2 regions of the Streptomyces sp. ITFR-16 genome follow, and region 1 is predicted to be linked to the other one. Evidence: riboswitches for the same ligand, from Rfam matches in the RefSeq annotation. Region 1 holds a riboswitch; the other holds the start of a gene.
The links. A riboswitch is a leader RNA that binds a small molecule or an ion and turns the genes downstream of it on or off. The one in region 1 is predicted to bind thiamine pyrophosphate.

Region 1 (3,754 bases):
ACCTCACTGGTCTCCGGGGAGCTGGGGCGCGGGCAGGAGCTCCGGCTGACCGTGGAGTCCGACCGGGTGGTGGTCTTCGGGGACGGGATGGAGACGGACGCGCTGGAGCTGACGTGGGGCCAGAGCGTACGGCTCGGCATCGCGGCGACGGCGCTGCGGCTGACCGTGTGAGCGCGCCGGGGCGGGTCCCGGCCGCCCCGTAGGCTCGACGCCCGGCCCCGTACGACCGTGCAAGGAGAGCGCCATGACCACCGACGCCACCCCCGTTCCGTCCCGCAACTCCCGTCCGCCCAAGGCGCAGGCGGCGCTGGGGGTCGGGGTGATCGTGCAGGATGCGCGGGGGCGCATCCTGCTCGGCCGGCACCACAGCGGGACCTGGGAGCTGCCGGGCGGCAAGGTCGATCCGCTGCCGGAGTCCGTCGCGGCGGCCGCCGCGCGTGAGCTGCGCGAGGAGACCGGTCTGAGGGTCGCGGAGCACGAGGTGAGCATCTTCGTGATGCTGCACGACGCGGTGGGCGGCATCAACCGGGTCACGCTCGGCGCTCTTGTACGGGTCGGCTCGGCGACCCCCGAGGTGACCGAGCCCCATCTGATCAGCACCTGGCGGTGGACCTCGCCCGACGAGCTGCCGGCACCCCTCTTCGACCCCTCGGCGCAGATCCTGGCGGCCTGGCGCCCCGGCCTCGGCCTCACGCACCCGCCCGCGCACCGGCTGGACCTGGTGACCGAGGAGACCGAGGTACACACCTAATTCGATTAATCATTTGCCTAGGGCTCATAGGCAGAGTTAGCGTCGTGGGCATGAAGGCCGTGACCGAGCAGGACATCCGCACATCGTTCGTCAATTGCTCCAAGGGGGAGGCCGGGCGTCTGCCGCTGCCCCGCGATTTCGGGGAGCTGCCCTGGGAGGATCTCGACTTCCTGGGCTGGCGCGATCTCAGCGCGCCCGGGCGCAGCTACATCGTCACCGAGCACGACGGGAAGCTGACGGGGATCTCGCTGCGCTTCCCCTCCCAGCAGCGCGGGTTCCTCCACCGGAGCATGTGCTCCCTCTGCCTGACCACGCACCCCGGCGGCGGGGTCTCCCTGATGACCGCCCGCAAGACGGGTCCCGCCGGGCGTGAGGGCAATTCGGTCGGCCTGTACATGTGCACCGACCTGGCCTGCTCCCTGTACGTGCGCGGGAAGAAGGCCGTGGCCTCGGGCGCCCGCTTCAAGGAGTCGCTGACCCTGGAGGAGCAGGTCGGCCGCACCGCGGCCAATCTCTCCGCCTTCGTGGCCAAGCTCTTCGGCTGAGTCACGCGCCGGGCGCGCAGGGGGTGGACAGGTACCCACCCCCGCACCGGCATCCGCGCCCGCCCGGCTATCCTGGCCGCCACACCGGACACGGGGTGCCCCGCACAGGGGCTGAGATCACACCCGTCGAACCTGAACCAGTTAGCACTGGCGGAGGGATGTCTTCATGTCGTTGTCGCATGCCCAGGACGAGCTCGCCGCATTCGGCGGGCGCATGCCCACCGCACCCGGCGATCTGCGCGTCGAGGCACACGGGATAGCCCCCGTCCCCGAGGACCGCCGCTACGGCGGGCCCGGCCGGCTCTTCACCGTCTGGTTCGCGCCCAATCTGACGATGACGGGTGTCTTCACCGGCACCGTCGGCATCGCGCTGGGCCTGGACTTCGCCACCGCGCTGGCCGCCGTCGTGCTCGGGACCCTCGTGGGCGCCGTGCCCACCGCGTATCTGGGCACCTGGGGCAGCCAGACCGGGGCCGGGCAACTCCCCTTGGCCCGGCTGGCGTTCGGCCGGGGTGTCGTCGTGCCCGGGGTGCTGCAGTGGCTGTCCTCCATCGCCTGGGACGCCTTGATCGGGCTGTTCGGCGGGGACGCGCTGGCCCAGCTGTGCGGCTGGCCGTTCTGGCTGGGGGTCCTGGTCATGATGGCTGCCCAGGGAGCGTTGGGCGTCCTGGGGTACGAGGTGATCCACCGGCTCCAGACCGTGATGACGTTCGCCCTGGCCGCCGCCTTCGCCGTGCTCTCCACCAAGCTCCTGCAAGGCGTCCACCCGGCCGCCTCCGGTTCCGTGCACGGCGCGGACCGGGCCGGCGCCGCCGTCCTGACCTGCACCGTCGCGCTGAGCCTGGCGCTGTCCTGGGCGCCGTACGCCAGCGACTTCAGCCGCTATCTGCCGCGCACCGCGTCCCGGCCGCGGATGTTCTGGTGCACGCTGCTGGGCATCAGCACCTCCTTCGTGGCCGTCCAGGCCCTCGGGCTGTGGGGGGCGTCCGTCTTCACCGACCAGACGGCGCGCGGCATCGACACCCTGCTGGGCGGGGGCGCCCTCGGCGCGTTCGGGCTGCTCGCCGTGGCGCTCGCCGCGCTGTGCAGCAACGCCATGAACGACTACAGCGGTTCGCTGGCGCTCCAGACGATGGGTGTCCGGCTGCCGCGACCGGTCGCCGCCGCACTCGCCGCGGCGCTCGGCTTCCCGCTGGTCCTGTGGATGCACGCGGCCGACACCACGACCCGCTTCCAGAACGTGCTGCTGCTCGTCGGCTACTGGATCCCCGGCTTCGTCGCGATCGTGGCCGTCGACTGGGCCGTGCGGGCGCGGGCCCGCGGCCACTCCCCCGTCGACCTGGCCACCGAGAGCGCACACCGCCGGCCGTGGTGGCCCGCCCTCACCGCCTTCGCGGCGGCCTTCGCGGCGGCGGTCCCCTTCATGAGCACCAGCCTGTACGTGGGCCCCGTGGCGCACGCGCTGCACGGCGCCGACCTGGCCTACGGGGTGGCGTTCCTCGTGGCCCTGACGGTCTACACCCCGCTGCGGCTGCGCCGGAGCCGCTGAGGCGGAGAACGGCCGAGGGGCCGTACCGGATCTCTCCGGCACGGCCCCTCGACGAACGACTCTCACGAGTCGGGACGACAGGATTTGAACCTGCGACCCCTTGACCCCCAGTCAAGTGCGCTACCAAGCTGCGCCACGTCCCGCTGCGATTCCTCCCGGTCGTGCCGGGCGGCTGCGCAGGACAAACATTACCTCACTCGGTGGACCGGATCGACGCGCGTGCCTGCTGGGCGCGGGCGGCCAGGGATTCGGCGCCGCAGGCCGTGGCCAGTTTGTGGGCCCGGGCCAGCTCCCGGGGCGAGCGGGTCGCGATGCCGTAGTCGACCAGGGCCTGGGCGTACTCGTACTGCGAGGGCGACGCCTCCAGGTGGCGGACCGCCTCGCCCAGCAGGTGCACGGCCTCCTCCGGGCGGGCGAAGAGGGAGACACAGCGCAGGGCCTCCCCGATGGCCGTGTCCGTGCCGAACCGTTCGGCGTGCACCCGGGCGGAGTTGGCGAGCTGGGCGGCACGGCCCGGGTCCTCGTCCGCCAGGGCGCGAGCCAGGTCACCGGCCCAGGGTCCCCAGACGCCGTTGAACCTGCCGCGCGGTTCGAGGGACTGGCCCGCCGCCTCCAGCTCGGTGACGGCCTCCTTCGTACGGCCTTCGGCGAGCAGCAGGCGGCCCCGGACGCACGGGCCGTCGGGCAGCACCATGGCGCTCGGGTAGGGCAGTCCGAAGTGGTAGTCGTCGGCGACCTTGCGGGCCTCGCTGACCCGGCCGCGCGCCAGCAGGGTGTCGATGAGCAGACAGGCGGCGTCCCAGTGGACGGGCAGGCCGCTGCCGACACGGTCGGCGAGGCGCAGTCCCTCGCGCAGGAAGCCCTCCGCCTCGGCGAGCCGGCCGCGACGGCGGTAGACCAGACCGAGGA
Region 2 (3,754 bases), 1.5 Mb from region 1:
CCAGGCCCAGCCAGTACGGCAGCCACCGGCCGCCCCGCTCCATCTTCCCGAGCTGCTCGTCGACCAGCCGCCGCATCATCGCGCGCTCCTCGGGGTCCCGGGGCACCTCACGGCGGCGGATCCTGCGGTTGAGGTCGACGACCGCACTCGGCCGCGCCCCGGTCGCCCGGCTGGTCCTGCGCCGCTGGTACGCCAGGATGCCGATGACCACGGCGGTGCAGAGCAGGCTCTGCACCGCCCATAACGCCGGATGATCGTCCCGGCGGAACACGGCACCGAGGCCCAGCCCCAGGACGAAGAGCACGAGGGCCTGCGCGGCCAGGCTGTGGTTGAACCAGTGCTTCACGGTGTGCACGACGGATACCTCCTGCGAAGTCGGCGGGCTGTCCCTGTCTCTCCGGATACCCCGTCGGGGCCCGCGCAGCGGTACCGCGAGGGCCCCGGCCGACGAGGGGCAGGGGCACCTCCGCGTGTCTGCGACACTGGAAGAACCATGCCTAAGCCCGGAGAACTCACTTTCGTCGCGCCCCGCGGAGCCAAGAAGCCGCCGCGGCATCTCGCCGACCTCACGCCCGCCGAGCGCAGGGAGGCCGTCGCCGCGATCGGCGAGAAGCCCTTCCGCGCCCAGCAGCTCTCGCAGCACTACTTCGCGCGGTACGCGCACGACCCGGCGGAGTGGACCAACATCCCGGCCGGATCGCGGGACAAGCTCGCCGAGGCGATGTTCCCCGACCTGATGTCGGTGGTCCGGCACATCAGCTGCGACGACGACACCACCCGCAAGACGCTGTGGAAGCTGCACGACGGGACGCTGGTCGAGTCCGTCCTGATGCGCTATCCCGAGCGCGTCACGATGTGCATCTCCTCGCAGGCCGGCTGCGGGATGAACTGCCCGTTCTGCGCCACCGGACAGGCCGGTCTCGACCGCAACCTGTCCACCGCCGAGATCGTCCACCAGATCGTGGACGGCATGCGGGCGCTGCGCGACGGCGAGGTCCCGGGCGGTCCGGCCCGGCTCTCCAACATCGTCTTCATGGGCATGGGCGAGCCGCTGGCCAACTACAACCGCGTGGTCGGCGCGATCCGCCGGCTGACCGACCCCGAGCCCGACGGCCTGGGGCTCTCGCAGCGCGGGATCACCGTCTCCACCGTCGGCCTCGTCCCCGCGATGCTCCGGTTCGCCGACGAGGGCTTCAAGTGCCGTCTCGCCGTCTCGCTGCACGCCCCGGACGACGAGCTGCGCGACACCCTCGTCCCGGTCAACACCCGGTGGAACGTCAACGAGGTCCTGGACGCCGCGTGGGAGTACGCGGAGAAGTCCGGCCGCCGCATCTCCATCGAGTACGCCCTGATCCGCGACATCAACGACCAGGCGTGGCGGGGCGACCGGCTCGGCCGCCTCCTCAAGGGCAAGCGCGTCCACGTCAACCTGATCCCGCTGAACCCGACCCCGGGCTCGAAGTGGACCGCCTCCCGGCCCGAGGACGAGAAGGCGTTCGTCGAGGCCATCGCCGCCCACGGCGTGCCCGTCACCGTCCGGGACACCCGCGGCCAGGAGATCGACGGGGCCTGCGGACAGCTGGCGGCATCCGAGCGCTGAGGCCCACGGGGGCCGTGTAGCCTGGGGCCGAAATCAACTTCATATTCCGACAGGGGAGCGCCACAGCGCTGAGAGTGCGGCACCAAGGACAGGTTGGCCGCAGACCCTCTGAACCTCGCCCGGGTCATTCCGGGTAGGAAGTTCGGACCTTACTCAAGCTGTTGCGCCCTGCCCGCTTCCGGTTTCCACCGGCGCGGGCAGGGCCGCGTCTCTTCCTGGTCACTCCAGGAGGAATCACATGAGCACCACCCAGAAGATCGCGGTGACGGCCCTCGCCGCCGCGCTCGGCGCGACCGCGCTGGCCGGCTGCGGAAGCTCCGACGACAAGGCCTCCGGTACCGGCGGCACCAACGGCACCGGCTCCAAGACCGTCACGCTCGTCAGCCACGACTCCTTCAACGCCTCCAAGGGCGTGCTGAAGGAGTTCACCCGCGAGACCGGCTACACCGTCAAGGTGCTGAAGAGCGGTGACGCCGGCGCCGCCCTCAACCAGGAGATCCTGACCAAGGGCTCGCCGCGCGGCGACGTGTTCTTCGGCGTCGACAACACCCTGCTCTCCCGCGCCCTCGACAACGGCCTGTTCACGCCGTACGAGGCCAAGGGCATCGACAGGGTCGCGGCCGACGTCCAGCTGGACGCGGACAAGCACCGGGTCACCCCGGTCGACACCGGCGACATCTGCGTCAACTACGACAAGAAGTACTTCGCCGACAAGAAGCTCGCGCCGCCGCGGACCTTCGCCGACCTGGCGAAGCCCGCGTACAAGGACCTGCTGGTCACCGAGAACGCCGCGACCTCCTCGCCCGGCCTCGGCTTCCTCCTCGGCACGGTCGCCACGTTCGGCGAGGACGGCTACCAGGGCTACTGGAAGAAGCTCAAGGACAACGGCGTCAAGGTCGTCGACGGCTGGGAGCAGGCGTACAACGAGGAGTTCTCCGGCTCCGCCGGAGGCAGGAAGGCCAAGGCCGACCGGCCGCTCGTCGTCAGCTACGCCTCCAGCCCGCCCGTCGAGGTGCTGTACGCGGATCCGCAGCCGAAGACCGCCCCGACCGGCGTCGCCACCGGCACGTGCTTCCGCCAGATCGAGTTCGCCGGGCTGCTGGACGGCGCGAGGAACGAGGCGGGCGGCAAGGCCCTGCTGGACTTCCTGATCAGCAAGAAGTTCCAGGAGGACATGCCGCTCAACATGTTCGTCAGCCCGGTCGCGAAGGATGCGAAGGTGCCCGCGCTCTTCACGAAGTTCGGTGCCACCGCCGAGAAGCCGGCGACCGTCGCCCCGGACACCATCGCCAAGAACCGTGAGCAGTGGGTCCAGTCATGGTCCTCGCTCGTAGTGAAGTAGCGAAGACACCCGTACGCGGACCGGGCGCGCGCGGGAGGTCCGCACGCGCCCGGGCCCGGCGCGGGAGCGCGGTGCGGCTCGGCCTGATGGCCGTGCCCGTCGCGTTCTTCGCGCTGTTCTTCGCCTATCCCGTCGCCGCGATCGTCGGACGCGGCCTCAAGGCGGACGGGGTCTGGCAGTTCGGCCGGTTCGGCGAGGTGCTGGCCCGGCCGGACATCCGCGACGTCCTCTGGTTCACTCTCTGGCAGGCGCTCGCCTCGACCGCGCTGACCCTCCTGATCGCCCTGCCGGGCGCGTATGTCTTCGCCCGGTTCGACTTCCCCGGCAAACAGCTGCTGCGGGCCGTCGTCACGGTGCCGTTCGTGCTGCCGACCGTCGTCGTCGGCACGGCCTTCCTCGCCCTGCTGGGGCGCGGCGGCTTCCTCGACGAGCTGTGGGGCGTCCGGCTGGACACCACGGTGTGGGCGATCCTGCTCGCCCATGTGTTCTTCAACTACGCGGTCGTCGTCCGCACCGTCGGCGGGCTCTGGTCGCAGCTCGACCCGCGCCAGGAGGAGGCCGCGCGGGTCCTGGGGGCCGGACGGTTCGCCGCCTGGCGGCGCGTCACCCTGCCCGCGCTCGGCCCGGCCGTGGCCGCCGCCGCGCTGATGGTCTTCCTGTTCACCTTCACCTCCTTCGGCGTCGTTCAGATCCTCGGTGGCCCCGGCTACTCCACGCTTGAGGTGGAGATCTACCGGCAGACCGCCCAGCTGCTCGCCCTGCCCACGGCCGCCGTGCTGACGCTCGTGCAGTTCCTCGCGGTCGGCGCCGTC

Region 2: another riboswitch for thiamine pyrophosphate. It lies ahead of RLT58_RS09540 (thiamine ABC transporter substrate-binding protein); the one in region 1 lies ahead of RLT58_RS03185 (purine-cytosine permease family protein).

The regions. Positions count from the first base shown of each region.
Region 1 is NZ_CP134609.1:680,714-684,467, forward strand. It holds gene RLT58_RS03170 (hypothetical protein) at 1-171, shown strand, start outside; gene RLT58_RS03175 (nucleotide triphosphate diphosphatase NUDT15) at 245-751, shown strand; gene RLT58_RS03180 (FBP domain-containing protein) at 802-1,296, shown strand; TPP riboswitch at 1,378-1,472, shown strand; gene RLT58_RS03185 (purine-cytosine permease family protein) at 1,463-2,845, shown strand; tRNA gene RLT58_RS03190 (tRNA-Pro) at 2,915-2,988, opposite strand; gene RLT58_RS03195 (ATP-binding protein) at 3,039-3,754, opposite strand, start outside.
Region 2 is NZ_CP134609.1:2,179,606-2,183,359, reverse strand. It holds gene RLT58_RS09550 (hypothetical protein) at 1-355, opposite strand, end outside; gene rlmN (dual-specificity RNA methyltransferase RlmN) at 494-1,600, shown strand; TPP riboswitch at 1,642-1,758, shown strand; gene RLT58_RS09540 (thiamine ABC transporter substrate-binding protein) at 1,839-2,942, shown strand; gene RLT58_RS09535 (ABC transporter permease) at 3,029-3,754, shown strand, end outside.